One region of the Neorhizobium phenanthreniclasticum genome, then DNA from elsewhere that is predicted to be linked to it. Evidence: riboswitches for the same ligand, from Rfam matches in the RefSeq annotation. Region 1 holds a riboswitch; each other region holds the start of a gene.
What was found. Region 1 has a riboswitch for cobalamin ahead of bluB (5,6-dimethylbenzimidazole synthase). Riboswitches for the same ligand answer to the same signal wherever they lie in the genome.
Positions count from the first base shown of each region.

Region 2: another riboswitch for cobalamin. It lies ahead of ABK249_RS00915 (aromatic ring-hydroxylating oxygenase subunit alpha); the one in region 1 lies ahead of bluB (5,6-dimethylbenzimidazole synthase).
Region 3: another riboswitch for cobalamin. It lies ahead of ABK249_RS29750 (CbtB domain-containing protein); the one in region 1 lies ahead of bluB (5,6-dimethylbenzimidazole synthase).

Region 1 covers NZ_JBEAAL010000023.1:67,458-72,915, reverse strand. The annotation lists gene ABK249_RS24385 (NADP-dependent malic enzyme) at 1-815, shown strand, start outside; gene ABK249_RS24380 (hypothetical protein) at 936-1,598, shown strand; gene bluB (5,6-dimethylbenzimidazole synthase) at 1,602-2,288, opposite strand; cobalamin riboswitch at 2,366-2,553, opposite strand; gene ABK249_RS24370 (NAD+ synthase) at 2,623-4,296, opposite strand; gene ABK249_RS24365 (GFA family protein) at 4,361-4,771, opposite strand; gene ABK249_RS24360 (class II 3-deoxy-7-phosphoheptulonate synthase) at 4,926-5,458, opposite strand, start outside.
Region 2 covers NZ_JBEAAL010000001.1:180,186-185,643, forward strand. The annotation lists gene ABK249_RS00900 (transporter) at 1-218, shown strand, start outside; gene ABK249_RS00905 (BA14K family protein) at 288-779, opposite strand; gene ABK249_RS00910 (BA14K family protein) at 971-1,402, opposite strand; gene ABK249_RS00915 (aromatic ring-hydroxylating oxygenase subunit alpha) at 1,521-2,768, opposite strand; cobalamin riboswitch at 2,880-3,095, opposite strand; gene ABK249_RS00920 (DUF6656 family protein) at 3,241-3,858, shown strand; gene ABK249_RS00925 (L-threonylcarbamoyladenylate synthase) at 3,891-4,868, shown strand; gene ABK249_RS00930 (FAD-binding oxidoreductase) at 4,881-5,458, shown strand, end outside.
Region 3 covers NZ_JBEAAL010000035.1:36,433-41,890, forward strand. The annotation lists gene ABK249_RS29735 (cobyric acid synthase) at 1-448, opposite strand, end outside; gene cobO (cob(I)yrinic acid a,c-diamide adenosyltransferase) at 453-1,067, opposite strand; gene ABK249_RS29745 (CbtA family protein) at 1,064-1,831, opposite strand; gene ABK249_RS29750 (CbtB domain-containing protein) at 1,844-2,020, opposite strand; cobalamin riboswitch at 2,058-2,255, opposite strand; cobalamin riboswitch at 2,315-2,518, shown strand; gene ABK249_RS29755 (DUF1636 domain-containing protein) at 2,624-3,019, shown strand; gene cobW (cobalamin biosynthesis protein CobW) at 3,016-4,053, shown strand; gene cobN (cobaltochelatase subunit CobN) at 4,129-5,458, shown strand, end outside.

The sequences.
Region 1 (5,458 bases):
CGAATGTCGATTTCGCCGTGGTCAATCCGGAAGACGATCCGCGCTACCGCGATTATGTTGACGATTATTTCGCCCTGGTCGGCCGCAAGGGCATCAACCCGGAAAGCGCCCGCACCATCGTGCGCACCAACAATACGGTGATCGGCTTATTGTCGGTGAAACGCGGCGAAGCCGATGCGCTGATCTGTGGCGTCGAGGGCGGTTATGACCGGCACCTGAAGGACGTCGACCAGATCATCGGCCGGCGTCCGGGCGTCTGCGCCTTCTCGGGGCTCAGCCTCGTGATCTCTCAGCGCGGCGCGCTCTTCCTCGCCGATACGTTCGTCAACTACAATCCGTCGGCGCAGGAGATCGCCGAGATCACCATCCTGGCGGCCGAGGAAGTCCGCCGCTTCGGCATCCTCCCGAAGGCAGCGCTGATCTGCCATTCGAACTTCGGCTCACGGGATTCCGAAAGCGCCCAGAAGATGCGCAGTGCCCTGAAGCTGGTGCGCGAACAGGCTCCTGGCCTGGAAGTGGACGGCGAAATGCAGGCCGGTTCGGCGCTTTCCGAAACGGTGCGCAAGCGTGCTATGCCGAACAGTTCACTGACTGGTGACGCCAACCTGCTGATCTTCCCGAACCTCGATGCGGCGAACATCTCGCTCGGCGTCGTGCGGAACATGACCGACGCGCTGCATGTCGGCCCGGTCCTGCTCGGCGCCGCCATGCCGGTGCATATCCTGTCGCCCTCGGTCACCTCGCGCGGCGTCGTGAACATGGCTGCGCTCGCGGTGGTGGAAGCATCGCAACCCAATCTGGAGATTCAACTTTAAATTTTATATATAACCATATGATAATTAAATAATAATCGTTGGGCAGCCGATTTTATGATATTATCAACCGGCTTGCTCCATGATGCGATCATGTGATTGGAGAGAGCCGGACAACACCTCATGCGCCTTTGCGGCCTGATGATCGCCCCGCTGCTGCTTGTTCCCGCCGTGGCCTCCGCGCGGGATATCGCGACCTGTGCAGCCCTTTATCGGCAGCTCAACAACGCACCGCAGATCATCGGCAACACGGCCGAGATACGGCGCTATGCGCGGGAACTCAGCGACCAGAACAGCGAAATCCGCGGGCTCAGGATCGAGATGCGCCGGGCGGGCTGCGGCACGGGCAGTGTCGTTGTCCTCGGCGGCCCGAAGGGCGAAGTCTGCGATCAGATGCGGCAGACGCTCGATGCCATGGAGCAAAGCCGCGACGCGCTTGTTGCGGAAAGAGACAATGCCCGGCAACTGGTTCGCTCCTCCGGCGAGCGCGGTGCGATCCTGGCTGCAATCCGCTCCAACAACTGCATTCCTTCCGATATGGAAGAGGACCGCAAGGAGAGAATGAAGCTGCAGGGTATCGAGTTGCCGAAGGAGGAGCCCTACTCCGGCATCATCGATCTGCGTGTCAAACAGCCGCAGGCGGCTGCCGCCCAGCCGAACCTGCCGGGGCCGGAACGTCCCTACGATCCGAACAAGAAGGTACGTATGGTCGGACCGACATTCCTGCCTGAGGAAAGTATAGACCTCGCCCATCCGAAATCCAGCGGGCCGCAGCCGCAGCAGTAGTTGTCAGCACTCGCCCCATCGATCGGTGAAAACCAGGTCTTCGAGCGGTAGCCGCTCGCGCCAGCCCTTCACCGCCAATTCCGGCTCCCGATAAAGCTGATCGACATAGCCGACGCACAGCCAGGCGACGATCCTGATCCGCTCGGGAATGCCGAGCAGGGCGCGCAGATCCTCCTCATGAAAGATGCTCACCCAGCCGACGCCGACCCCTTCGGCGCGGGCGGCAAGCCACAGGTTCTGCACGGCGCAGACGGTCGAATAGACATCCATGCGCGGATCATGGGTACGGCCGATAACGACCGGCCCGGCGCGATCCGGATCGCAGGTCACGCAGATCGAGAGCGGCGCCTTGCGGATGCCTTCGAGCTTCAGGCTGCGGTATATGTCGCGGCGCTCCTCCGGAAACATTTCCGCCGCCTCGTCATTGGCTCGCGAAAAGGCACTCCATGCCGCCTGGCGTATCTCGGGATCCCGCACGAGGATGAAATTCCATGGCTGCATGAACCCCACCGAGGGCGCCGAATGTGCGGCGCCGAGCAGCCGCATCACGAGGTCGTCCGGAAGCGGGTCCGGCAGAAACTGGTCGCGCACGTCGCGGCGGGTTTCGATCACGCGATAGACCGCAGCGCGGTCGCATTCCGGAAATTCGCCTGCAGATATCAAGGCATGCGCAAAAGGATCGGGTTGCATCGTCTATCCCCAACAATGCTGACGCCGCCTGCGCGAACGCGCAGGAGCATCAAGAAACCTCGCCGCCGTCCGCGCGGTTCGATCTATCTTGCCAGGCCGGTCTTCTGACTTGGCTTCATCCGCCCCTGCCGCCGCCTTCCCGGAAATTCCAGTGGCTTTCGAATTGCGGCCAAGCGTCCGCCTCACAGCGTTGGGCACGTTCCGGTTTCCCACCGGATTCCCGATTCTCCTGCGCAAGGCAGGCACCTGACGGAGGCGTTATGCCAAGCCATGATCAGCGTTTCAAGTGGAGCCGCCCGCTCTTGCCGTCTCGCCCGGTCAAATGATCGGTCACCTATCGGTCGCGGAAGCGGTTGGTGATCGGATAACGCCGATCGCGGCCGAAATTCTTCCTGGTGATCTTGACGCCCGGCGCCGATTGCCGCCGCTTGTATTCGGCCAGATAAAGCAGATGCTCGATGCGGTGGACGGTCGTGATGTCGTGGCCGCGCGAGACGATCTCCTCCGTGCCCATTTCCATCTCCACCAGGCATTCGAGAATGTCGTCGAGGACGGGATAAGGCGGCAGCGAATCCTGATCCGTCTGATCAGGCCTGAGTTCCGCCGACGGCGCCTTGGAGAGGATATTCTTCGGGATCACTGCGCCCGACGGTCCAAGCGCATCCGGCGGCAGGTGCTGGTTGCGCCAGGCAGCAAGTGCATAAACCTGCATCTTGTAGAGATCCTTGATCGGATTGAAGCCGCCGTTCATGTCGCCGTAGAGAGTCGCGTAACCTACGGACATTTCCGACTTGTTGCCGGTCGTCACCACCATCGAGCCGAACTTGTTGGAGATCGCCATGAGAATGGTGCCGCGCGCCCGGCTCTGCAGGTTTTCTTCGGTAACGCCCTCGTCCGTGCCATCGAAAAGCTCCGAGAGCGCCGACGAAAAACCCTCGACGGGCTCGGCGATCGGCACAATATCGTAGCGGCAGCCGAGCGCACGCGCGCAATCGGGGGCATCCTTCAGCGACTCCTCGGAGGTGTAGCGGTAAGGCAGCATCACGCTGCGCACCCGCTCCGCACCCAGTGCATCGACGGCGATGGCCGCGCACAATGCCGAGTCGATGCCGCCGGACAGGCCGAGGATCACGGATTTGAAGCCGTTCTTGTTGACATAATCGCGGAAGCCGAGCAGGCAGGCGCGGTAATCCGCTTCCTCCTTTTCCGGGATGCGCGCCATCGGCCCATCGGTGCAGCGCCAGGTATCGTGGACCCTGTTCCATTCCGTCACCGTCACCGCCGGTTGGAATTGGTCCATCTGGAAGGCAAGTGTCTTGTCCGCATTGAAGGCAAAACTCGCGCCGTCGAAGACCAGTTCGTCCTGGCCGCCGACTTGCGCAGCATAGATCATCGGCAGGCCGGTCTCGATGACCTGTTTCAGCACCACCTGATGGCGGATATCCATCTTGCCGCGATAATAGGGCGAGCCGTTCGGCACGAGCAGGATCTCCGCGCCGCTTTCCGACAAAGTCTCGCAGACGCCGAGTTCACCCCAGATATCCTCGCAGATCGGAACGCCGAGCCTGACGCCGCGGAAATTCACCGGCCCCGGCATTTCGCCGGCAATGAAGACGCGCTTTTCATCGAACTCGCCGTAGTTCGGCAAGTCCACCTTGTCGCGGATGGCTATCACCCTGCCGCCATCGAGCACGGCGATCGAATTGTGCCGGCCCTCCCTGCCCTGGCGTGGAAAGCCGATGACGACGCCCGGCCCGCCGTCGGCCGTATCGGCCGCAAGCTGTTCGACGGCATCCAGGCAGGTTTTCAGAAAGGCCGGCTTCACCACGAGGTCCTCCGGAGGATAACCGGCAATAAAGAGTTCGGTGAAGAGAACAAGGTCGGCCCCGTTGCGGGCGGCGTCCCGACGTGCTTCACGGGCGAGCGCCAGATTGCCGACGACATCGCCGACGGTCGGATTGAGCTGGGCTATGGCGATGCGGAGGGTCTGGCTGATGTCCTGGGTCATGGTCAGGATTTAGCGCCGGCCGAAGATGGCGGCAACGTGCTCCAGGGAAAATTTTTATGACGTTTCAAGCAGATGTGGGCCTACCGCCGGGATGATGGGGTACGCCATCCTCGGGAATGTCGTAAAAATCCCCCTTATCGGCGCAATAGATGTGTTCACCCATGACAAGCCCGCTCGGCTGATCGAATGCACCGGCCATGATCGAAATCTGATCCACCCCGTCGGCCTGCCAGAAAAGCGCGGATCCGCATGTGGAGCAGAAACCGCGCCGGGCCATGTCGCTCGCGCGGTACCAGGAGAGCGTCTCCTCCCCTTGAATGCGAAGGTTCTGAGGCCGCACGGCGGTTGCGACATAGAAGAGCCCGGTCTGCCTGCGGCATTGCGAGCAATGGCAGGCCGTCGCCGTCCGCAGGGGCCCCGTCGTCTCAAACCGGATGGAACCGCATAGACACCGGCCGCTGTTCGTCTGCTCCACGGGAGCCTCCATTCGAATATGCCCGAATGCAATGTCGCGGGCATGACAGCGCAGGTCAAATCGATTTCGCTTATCCTTATTGTGAGCTGCAGCCATGAGATAACGAAAAGGCCGGCATCGCTGCCGGCCTATCGTTGTCTCGACATGAAAAATGTCAGCCGTTGACGGCCATGCGCTTCTCGTCGCGGCCGCTTTTCATCCGCTCGGCGAGCAGGAAGGCCAGTTCCAGCGCCTGATCGGCATTGAGGCGCGGATCGCAATGGGTGTGGTAGCGGTCCTGCAGGTCGCCGGCCGTCACCGCGCGGGCGCCGCCGGTGCACTCCGTCACGTCCTTGCCGGTCATCTCGACATGGATGCCGCCGGGATGCGTGCCTTCGGCGCGGTGAATCTGGAAGAAGCTTTCCACTTCCGACAGAATACGGTCGAAGGGCCGCGTCTTGTAGCTGTTGAGCGTGATCGTATTGCCGTGCATCGGGTCGCAGGACCAGACGACCTTCTTGCCCTCGCGCTCGACGGCGCGGATCAGCTTCGGCAGGGAGTCGGCGACCTTGTCGTGGCCGAAGCGGCAGATCAGCGTCAGGCGGCCAGGCTCATTGGCCGGGTTCAAGGCATCGATCAGCTCGATCAGATTGTCGGCCTGCAGCGACGGGCCGCATTTCAAACCGATCGGATTCTTGATTCCGCGGA
Region 2 (5,458 bases), on a different contig from region 1:
ACTCGAAGCTCTCCTCCGAGACGAACCGGCACCTCTACATTCTGTCGCTGATGACGGCATTCCTGCTGCCGCCAACGCTGGTCACCGGCTTCTTCGGGATGAACACCTCGTCCCTTCCTTTCGCAGAAGGCACGAACGGCACCGGCTACGCCCTCAGCCTGATAGGCGTGTCGGTGCTTGCTGCCTGGTGGCTGCTGAGGCGCACCGGTATTCTCTGACCCGATCAAATGAAAAGCCCGCCCGGCTTGTGCCGGACGGGCCTTCAAAGCTACGCCTGATGATAGGCCTCAGTAATAAGGCGAATAGCAGGGCTGACGCGGGCCGTTATAGGGCTGGAACGTGTTGGAATAGGAATCGTAAGAACGATAGCGGGCGGAACACCATTCATAGTGACGCGGATTGAGGCCACCGCTATAGGACGGCGCCGGAGCCACGTAGCGCGGCTGCGAGGCAATGGCACCGCCGATGATTGCGCCGGCGCCAAACGCCGCCAACGGGAACCAATAGCCGTTGTAGTAACGATGGTGTGGCCGGCGGTCGCGATAACCACGATAGCCATTGTAATAACCGTCTCGGTAGCCATTCCTATACGCGTCGCGGCGCCAGTGACGGCGCTCCCACCGATCATGGCGGTCCCGGTATTGTACCTGGGTCACATCCGACCTTTCCGTAACCGCGGCCGGAGCCGCGGGAAGCGGCATAGCCTGAGCCGGCATCAGGGAGCCAGCCAGAACGGCGACGGAAATACCAGCGGCGGCGATCTTCCTGAACAGCGTCATATCAAGTCTCCATACCCTGTTGTTATCTTTTCTTTCAATTCTCTGCGCCAAGCAGCGTCTCTTATATCAGACGGCTGAACTTCACAGCGACCCTAGGGAATTCATCCTGAATGCGCGATTAACGCTTCCGACAGAAAACCCGGCCCGGGCCGCGTGCCCGAACCGGGTTCCATATCCAGCCCCGGAAAGCTTCACCGATATGGCGAAATGCATTGTGCGCGCACGCCAACGCGCGGCACGTAGGTATTGTCGTACGCACGATAGGTGCGATAGCGGCTCTCGCACCAGGCGACATGCCGGCTGGAATAACCGGCGCGATCGTTTGCAATCGCCCCGCCGATGATCGCCCCCGTGGCAAAGGCTGCCAGCGGGAACCAGAAGCCGTTGTGATAGCGATAACCCGGCCGGCGGTCGCGATAACCGCGATGGCCGTTGTACCAGCCGTACCGTGCGCGGTCACGATGCCAATCGCGACGATCTCGATATTGGACCTGCGTTATGGTGGTCGAGGTTGAAATGCCGGAGATCGGCTGCGTCTGGAAAGCCTGAGCGGGAGTAAGGCTCGTGAGCGCTACGGCAAAGGCTGCCGCAACCGTGGTCAAACGCAAACGAATGGCATTCATCCTGATGTTTCCCTGTGCTTAATTTCACTTGGGAACAACGCGGATGCGGAAGCTTGGTTCCTCGGGAACCCGGACCCAGGCCGATCACGAACGAGCGATCTGCCCGCCGGCAGGAATGTCACGCCACGATCGAAAGCTTCGCCTGCTCATCCCCCTGCAGGCGGTTGACCATGAAGTTCGAATACCACTCGACGAACTGCATGACGCCGCCCTCGTGGACCGCCGAGTAAGGCCCCGGCTCATAGGCCGGCGAGCGGATGCCGAAGGCGTTCTCCTCGACGATCTGACGGTCCTGATCGTTGGTCATGTTCCACACATGCGTCAGTTCTTCGAGATCGTAATCGACGCCTTCGACCGCATCCTTATGGACCAGCCATTTGGTGGTGACCGCCGTTTCCTCCGGGCCGAGCGGCGTGACGCGGAAGGAGATCGCGTGGTCGCCCAGCATATGGTTCCAGGTGGTCGGATAGTGGAAAAGCAACATGGTGCCGATGCCGTCGATCGTCACGCCGTCTGAAAGCTGGCGGACGACGGCCTTCCTCCCCGACATGGTGTAGCTTTCAGCGCCTTCGATCAACGGCATGCGGGCGACGCGGAACTGGCCATCCGGAGATATCCGGAACTCGCTCGGCAGATTGGCCGCCTCGCAGCGCCGCCAGTGTTCGGTGATGACGGGATCGTCAATGGCGCCGGCCACACCGCTGACAGTCGGCGCTTCCGGGAAAGTGCGGCAGAGCTCCGGGTGATTGCCGGGGCAATGATAGCATTCGCGGTTGTTCTCCCAGACGAGCTTCCAGTTGCCTTTTTCGATGATCGTCGATTGGTGGGCGACCTTGGCTTCCGAGAGGCGATGCGGCGCCATATAGGGCTCGATGGCCGCGCGGACCGATGCGAAGTCCGGCGCCTCGTTGGCGAGGCAGATGAAGATATAGCCGGCGACGCTTTCGCAATGGACCTTCTTCAAACCGAACTGGCTTTTGTCGAAGTCCTGGCCCATCTGGCGGGCGGCCATCAGCGAGCCGTCGAGCTCGTAGGTCCACTGGTGGTAAGGACAGACGAGGCGGACTGCCGAACCGCTCTCCTTGGTGCAGACCCGGCTGCCGCGATGGCGGCAGGTATTGTGGAGCGCCCGGATCCGGCCGTCGCGACCGCGCACGATGACGACCGGATAATCTCCGATCTGCAGCGTGAAATAGCTTCCGGCCTTCGGCAGTTCGCAATCGTGGCCGACGAACAGCCAGTCACGGTACCAGATCATTTCGAGGTCGAGCTTGTAATAGTCCGGGTCGGTATAGAAGGCCTGTTCGAGGCTGAAGCCTTCACGGCGGCTCTTCAATTGCCGCAGGACCTGACTGCGAATTTCCATCTTGCCTTCCTCGTCAATGCTACCTTCAAGCGGCCTGCGGAAAGGACATGGAAAAACCAGCCGGCCTCAGCCTGCCAGTCTCCTTGTCCGAACGCCCGCCGCGATCGGTCAAAATCTCGTTCACTTCAGGCTGGTTTCCGGGCTCAGGAGCTGTCCCTTGCGGGACTGGCCTGGCGCCTTCCCGGGCAGCCTTTGCGGCTCTTTCCCAGTGGCTTCCGCCAGGCCTTCGAGCTCCACCACCGTTGCGGGGGCAGCGCCGGGCTTCGACCGGCTTCCCAATTCTCCGCCCCTCCCTAGCGGGGCGGCACCTTGAGCTTGAGGCGGATATAACCATCCCCCAAACTTGCCGCATAGATGACATTGCGACATCGGCAACCGCATTGACGACGGCCTTTCTCAAGCCTCGCGAAAGGGAAACTCGTCATTAAGTGTTGAATCCTAAAATCCCGGCCTCAATGGGAGCGGCGCCATCGTGCAGGCAAAGGCAAAGATCCGCTACTTCGAAGCTCCTCCGCCGGCTCCTCCTGTTCCGGCGGCGACAAAAACGACCGTGCATTCGGAATTTCTGCGGACCGGGCGCATCACACGCTACAAGCCAATCTGGGCGCCGGAGGAACGCCGTTATCTCAGTTACACCGAGGTCGCGGAACGCACAGGCAAGCGATTGGAGGCCGCAGGCGAAAAAAGCCACGAGCGGATCAACGCCTTCCACCGCTCGATCCAGTTCCCTAAGGTCATCTTCCATCGCACGCTCGATGACCGTCCGCATCTCGGCTATTGCCACGTGACGGCCGCCCGGACTCTCCTCGCGTCTCGCGTGCCGGTGCGCTGGTCTTTCTACATCGCCAATTTCTTCTCTGAGATCGGTGAGGAGGAAGAGAAATTCTTCGAGCGCATCAGCCATATGAATGCGCGTATGTATTTCGCGGTCGCGATCGAAAGCGAGCCCGGCCAGCCTTTCCGGATCAACCGCTCGATCCGCAGGAACGGGCTCCTGTTCAGGACCCACGATCCGATGGAAGCGATCAAGAACGTGCTGATGCTCGGTGCTTCAGGCGACGCGCTTCGCGAAATCATCAAAAAGCTTTGACGGCGGACGAGTCCGCGTTATTGACGGCGAACATGACAGCCGAAATCATAGACATCACCACGGATCGCGAAAAGGCGCTCGAGCGCGCCTGTGCCGTCCTGGCAGACGGTTTTCCTGTCGCGATCCCGACCGAGACGGTTTACGGACTTGCGGCAGACGCCACCAATCCCGCCGCCATCACCCGAATCTACGAGACCAAGGGTCGGCCGCGCTTCAACCCGCTGATCTGCCACATGTCCGACCTCGCCATGGCCGAGCGCTATGCGGTCTTCGACCCCGTCTCGAAAAAGCTTGCCGAGACCTTCTGGCCCGGACCGCTGACGCTGATCCTGCCTTTGAGGCCCGAAAGCGGCATCCACTCGCTGGCGACGGCCGGGCTCGACACGGTCGGCATCCGCCTGCCGAAGGGTTTTGCCGCCGACCTCATCCGCGCCTATGGCAAACCGCTCGCCGCCCCCAGCGCCAACACGTCCGGCGGAGTAAGTCCGACGAGCGCCCGGCATGTGGCGGACGACCTGGGCGACAAATTGAAGCTCGTCATTGACGGCGGCGCAGCACCGGTCGGCGTTGAATCGACCATCCTTCGCGTCGAAAGTGGCGCACTCCGGCTGCTGCGGCCCGGCGGGGTTGCCGGAGAGGAAATAGAAACGGCAACGGGGCTGACCGTCATCCGGCCTGAAGGTCCCGCAGCGATCATCGAGGCGCCCGGCATGCTTGCCTCCCACTATGCGCCGGGTGCGAGCGTGCGGCTCAACGCCGATCATGTCGAGCCGGGCGAGGTGTTGATCCGCCTCGGCGCGGTTCCGGTGAAGGGAATCGAACAGGCCGCTGCAATTTTCGACCTCAGTCCCTCCGGCGATCTTGCCGAGGCGGCCGCAAATCTGTTCGATTACCTGAAGCGCGCCGATGCGACCGGTGCCACCCGTATCGCCGTCACACCCATTCCGGGTCACGGTCTCGGCGAGGCGATCAACGACCGGCTGGCCCGCGCCGCAGCGCCGCGGAAATAAGAGGAGACGCCGATGGACATTTCGGGACCCAAACCAGAGCTTCTCGACCGCTTTGCGGCGATCGTCGGCGAAAACCATGTGCTGCGCGACCAGCAAGACCTCGCGCCGCATCTCATCGAGGGCCGTGGACTTTACCAAGGCTCCTCGCCAATGCTGCTCAAGCCGGGCTCCACGCAGGAGGTTTCGGCAGTCCTCAAGCTTGCAAGCGAAACCGGCACGCCGATCGTGCCGCAGACCGGCAATACCGGCCTTGTCGGCGGCCAGACCCCACGCACCGGCGGCAATGACCTGATCGTCTCGCTTGAACGCATGAACCGCATCCGCGATGTGGATCCGGTCGCCAATGTGCTTGTTGCCGATGGCGGCGCAATTCTTGCCGATGTGCAGAAGGCGGCAGAAGCGGTCAACCGGCTGTTCCCCTTGTCGCTCGGCTCCGAAGGTTCCTGCCGCATCGGCGGCAACCTTTCCACCAATGCCGGTGGTACGGCCGTGCTCGCCTACGGCAACATGCGCCAGCTCTGCCTCGGCCTCGAGGTGGTGCTCCCGACGGGAGAGATCTGGGACGGCCTGCGACGGCTCAAGAAGGACAA
Region 3 (5,458 bases), on a different contig from region 1:
TGGCAATGTCATTGCGGCGGAGATTGATTTCCGAAGCGCTGCCGGCGCCTTCCACCAGCACCAGATCGGCCTGGTTGCGGAGAAGGTCGAAACTTTCCTGCACCCGCGGCATCAGCTTCCGCTTGAGGCCCTGGTATTCGGCGGCCTTGGCATTGCCTTCGACCTTGCCCTGCACCACGACCTGCGCGCCGACGTCGCTCTGAGGCTTCAGAAGCACAGGATTCATATGTACGCTGAGCGGGACCCCGGCCGCACGCGCCTGCAAGGCCTGCGCCCGTCCGATCTCGCCGCCATCCTCCGTGACTGCCGCGTTGTTCGACATGTTCTGCGGCTTGAACGGCATGATCTTCAGCCCACGCAGCGTAAAGGCGCGGGCAAGCCCGGCCACCACCAGCGACTTGCCCACATCCGAACCCGTACCCTGAAACATCAGCGCGCGAGCGGTCATACCGTTAAAACTCGATGCCGGCCTGGGCCTTCACGCCCGCCTTGAAGTGATGCTTGACCAGCGTCATCTCTGTGACCATATCCGCCGCCTCGATCAGCGCCGGCTTGGCGTTGCGACCGGTGACGACCACGTGAAGGTCCGGCCGCCGCGCCTGAAGTGCTGCGACCACCTTGTCGAGATCGAGATAATCGTAACGAAGCGCGATGTTGAGTTCGTCGAGAATGATGAGTCCGATCGTCTCGTCCGCCATCAGGTCGAGAGCCTTTGCCCAGGCCTTTTCGGCGGCCGCGATATCCCGCGTCAGATCCTGAGTTTCCCAGGTGAAGCCTTCGCCCATCGTGTGCCAGACGAGCCGATCGCCGAAAACGGCCAGCGCCGGCTGCTCGCCTGTCGACCAGGCACCCTTGATGAACTGCACGACGCCGACCCGGCGATTGTTGCCGAGCATACGCAAAGCCAGGCCGAAGGCGGCGGTGGATTTTCCCTTGCCGGGACCGGTATGGACGATGAGAAGCCCCTTTTCGACGGTCTTCCCGGCGACTTCCTTGTCCTGCACTGCCTTGCGGTTCACCATCTTGGCGCGATGACGTTCGACCGATGCCTCGTCGATCTCCTTCACCGCGATACGAACTCCCCATCAGACCGCGCCGTGATCTCTTCCCCTGCACGGAAGCGTTCGCGGATCATCCCGGCCAACGCACCGAGTACAGCCCAGAATACCAGGTTCGTGGCGTAGACGGCATTCACGAAGCGGGCGTAGAGTTCCAGCGGCACAGCCGTTTCATGCCCGGGCGGCAGCGGCGCGCCGACGATATGTGGCGCGATCAGCAGAACGATCGCCAGCGCGGCGAATACGGCTGAGCGCGTATAGGCGAGGAGGCCAAGGCCCGCTGCAGTGCAGACTGCGGTCGAAATCCACCAGACCTGACGGGGACCAAGCTCAGCAGCCGGCATGCCCGGAAGTTCCGGGGGGAGGCCGAGCCCTGGAGCCAAGCTGACGGTCAGGAAGCCGGCAATACCGAACATCAGTCCGCTGCGCCAGCCTTTGAGACCGCCCTGGGCTTCTGAAACCGCGATCAGAATAAGACCGAAACCGATCGCGGCCAGCATGTCGGCGGCGGCCGTATAAATGAAGCGCTCGAAACCGTCTGCCGGCATCCATGCTTCTTCGTCGTGATGATGGTCCGCAGGCGCTGCGGCATTGCCGGCGGGAGCGGCCTCATGGCTGTGGCTGTGGCCGACCTCTCCGCCGCCGGCATTCTCGTAGCTCTCCGCTTGCAGGATCAGCGGGACAGTGGAAAAGCTCTGCATGACGGTGAGCAGCAGTCCGGACAACAGCCCGGCGATCACCGCCGTGAAGACGATGTTACGAAACAACGACATGGGAAACTCCCCTCAGTGGCAGGGGAAAGCGAAGGAATGACGCGAATCGTGCGCGGCATTGTGCACGACTTCCATATGCGAGAAGCCGACGAAACCGACGACGAAAAGCCCCAGCAGGGCCGTCATGCTGAGCGGGATGATCTTCGAGGAGGAAATACCGACTGCCGTCGAAGCGGTTTTCGTTGCCATTGCCTTGTCCTTTCGCCCTCCACCCGAGGGCCGTTGAAGTTTTTCCTCGCCTCTGGCAGGTCTCCTGGCTCGCGGATCAGGCATCTTGCGCCCGCCTTCCCGGATTGCTCCAGTGGCATCATGGACGAAGACTTTCCGCTTACAGTTGCGGGGGCAGCCGCGGGTTTGACAGCAGATCCGTCGCACCGCATTCCCTCAAATACCCTTTCGGGGCACCATAGGCTGGCTCACTATAGACGAAATCGGCCTCACGGCAATCGCCTTTGCGACGCATTGACATAAGCATGCGACCGGGCTTACTTGAAAAGAGATGGTCCCTTTCCGGCAACGGGGAGGGCTAAGAGAGAATGCGGTGAGATCCCTTTCGCGATCAATGCCGCGGCTGCCCCCGCAACTGTAAGCGGCGAGCCATTGCCTATAAGCCACTGGGAAACCGGGAAGGCAGGCAAATGGTGGTGACCCGCAAGCCAGGAGACCTGCCATCTGATGTTTTTGCTTCACCGGGCGGGGTGCTCCGGAGGAAGTTCTCGATCACCGCAGGCGGTTTCAGCCCTCTGCTCCGCGCCCCGATTGTTTCGACCCCGGCGGGAACGCGGCTGACCGATGAGTGACCACCGACCAGATGATCCGGCAGATGTGACGATTTTCGTCTGTACCAATTGCCGTGATGTGTCCGACGGCGACGTTCGGCCGGGTATCGCGTTGATCGCAGCGCTACGTGAAGCAGCGGACGGCAAGCCGCTCGCGGTCAAGCCAGTCACCTGCCTTGCCAACTGCGAAAAAAGCCCCAGCGCCGCCTTCAATCACCGCAACGGTTGGTCCTATGTCTTCGGCCATCTGTCCCTCGACAATGTCGAGGACATCGTCACCGGCGCGATGATGCTGGCCGAGGACGAGCGCGGTTTCCTTCCTATACGCGGCCGCCCGACATGTCTGCGCGGCAAGGGCATGACGGCCCGCATCCCACCCTTTCATCATCACGAGGACATGCCATCATGAGCGTCAGCTTCGACCGCGTTCCCTGCACCGTCGTCACCGGGTTCCTGGGGGCCGGAAAGACCACGCTGATCCGCAACCTGATCGCGAAGCTTGACGGCAAGCGGCTGGCGATCATCGTCAACGAATTTGGCGATGTCGGCATCGACGGCGAGATACTGAAGGGCTGCGGCATCGAGAGTTGCCCGGAAGACAACGTCATCGAGCTTGCCAACGGCTGCATCTGCTGCACCGTGGCGGATGACTTCGTACCGGCGATCGATCAGATTCTTTCACGCGAACCGCGCGTCGACCACATCCTGATCGAAACCTCCGGCCTTGCGCTGCCGAAGCCGCTCGTTCAGGCTTTTCAGTGGCCGGCCGTCAAGGCACGTGTCACGGTGGACGGCGTTGTCGCCGTTGTGGATGGTGTGGCACTGGCCGAAGGCCGCGTTGCCGATGACCATGAAGCGCTGGAGGCGCAGCGCCAGGCGGATGGCTCCATCGACCACGACGATCCGGTCGAGGAAGTGTTCGAGGATCAGGTCGCCTGCGCCGACATGATCGTACTGACCAAGAGTGATCTCCTCGATGCTGCGGGCATTGCGACCGCCCGGGACCGCGTCGCAGGGTATCTGCCGCGGGCCGTGAAGATCGTCTCGGCTGCCAATGGCGCGATCGATCCGGCCGTGCTGATCGGGCTTGGCCTCGCCGTCGAGGACGATATCGAAAACCGCAAGACCCATCACGACGACGAACTCGACCACGATCATGATGATTTCGACAGCTTTGTCGTCGATCTCCCGGCTGTTTCCGATGCTGACGAATTGGCTGCCCGCATTTCCGCGACGGCGGAGGCGGAGAACGTACTGCGCATAAAAGGCTTCGTGGAAGTCGCGAACAAACCGATGCGCCTGCAGGTTCAGGCGGTAGGATCCCGCGTAAACCACTATTTCGACCGAGCCTGGGCGCCCGGTGAGGCGCGGATAAGCCGCCTTGTCGTAATCGGCGAAAAGGGCATCGACCGCGCCGCCATCGAAAGGATGCTGGCCGCGTGATAGCAATTCCAGGAAAAGTGTGAAGCGGTTTTCCGTTGGCAATTGCCGAGGGAAAACAGAAACCCAGAGAAAAGGATGCACATACTCGCCACCACATCGTCGTCGCTCGATGACCTGATCGAACCGGTCGACTTGAACCAGTCGCCGGCCGATGTGGTGGTGCTGTCCTTTTCTGGCAGCGATCTGAACGGCATTTCCGCCGCATGGGGCCAAGGTCAGCCGACCCTGCGATTGACCAATCTCGCTGATCTCAGGCATCCCATGTCTGTCGATCTTTGGATCGAAAAGACGGCGGCACATGCCAAAGTTATTCTCGTGCGCATCCTTGGCGGCTATGATCGCTGGTCATATGGTGTCGAAGAGATTTCGCGGCTGGCGCGGCTCAAGAAGACCGCGCTCGCGCTTCTGCCCGGCGAATGCAGTATCCGCGATGAAAGACTCGCTGCTGCCTCGACCGTTTCCGAAGAGGTGCTTGCCGGCTTTCTTGCCTGTTTCCGCGAGGGCGGACCGGGCAATATGCGTCTGCTTGCAAAGCGTTTGGCCGCGCTGGCGAATGACGAGCAGGAGGTCCTGCCGCAAGCCGCACCGATGTCGAAGATGGGCTATTACAGGCCAGGCAGCGGAATCGTCGGAGTGGACGATCTGCTCGCGGATTTCTCGCCAGACGCCCTGCGACTGCCGGTCCTCTTCTACCGCTCCATATTGTTCGCGAACGACACCGCACCGATCGATGCGCTGTTCGAAGCGCTGCTTGAACGCGGTTTCGCGCCGATCCCGATCTTCGTCAGCGGGTTGAAGGATGTCGAGGCGATAAACTTCGTTGAACAAGCGATCGCAGATCTCGAACCTGCGGCGATCATTGCCACCACCGCTTTTGCCAGCGGCGCGAGCGACAGCGGTGAGACGATCTTCGATCGCACCGGCGTGCCAGTTTTTCAAGTTGTCATCGCTACGACCCGACGCGAGGGCTGGGCGGAAAACCGCCGCGGTCTCAATCCCGCAGACCTCGCCATGCATGTGGTCCTGCCGGAACTCGACGGGCGCATATTGGCCGGCGCGATCTCTTTCAAGGCCGGCAGTGATTCCGCCAACCTTCTTAACCGGCCGGAGCCGGACCGGGTCGAGCAGGTTGCTGACCGCATCGGTGCCTTCCTGCGCCTGAAATCTACGCCGCGATCCGCCCGCAAGATCGTCATCCTCATGCCGGACTATCTGAGTGCGCCCGGCCGCACAGGCTATGCCGTCGGGCTTGACGTGCCGCAAAGCGTGCTGTCCATGCTGCGCGAGCTTTCGATAGCCGGCTATTTTGTCGCTGACATACCGGTGACCGCGCGAGACCTTCTTGACCTGCTAAACCAGGAAGCCGGTTCTTATCCGCTCTCCGCCTATCACCCGGCTCCAGGCG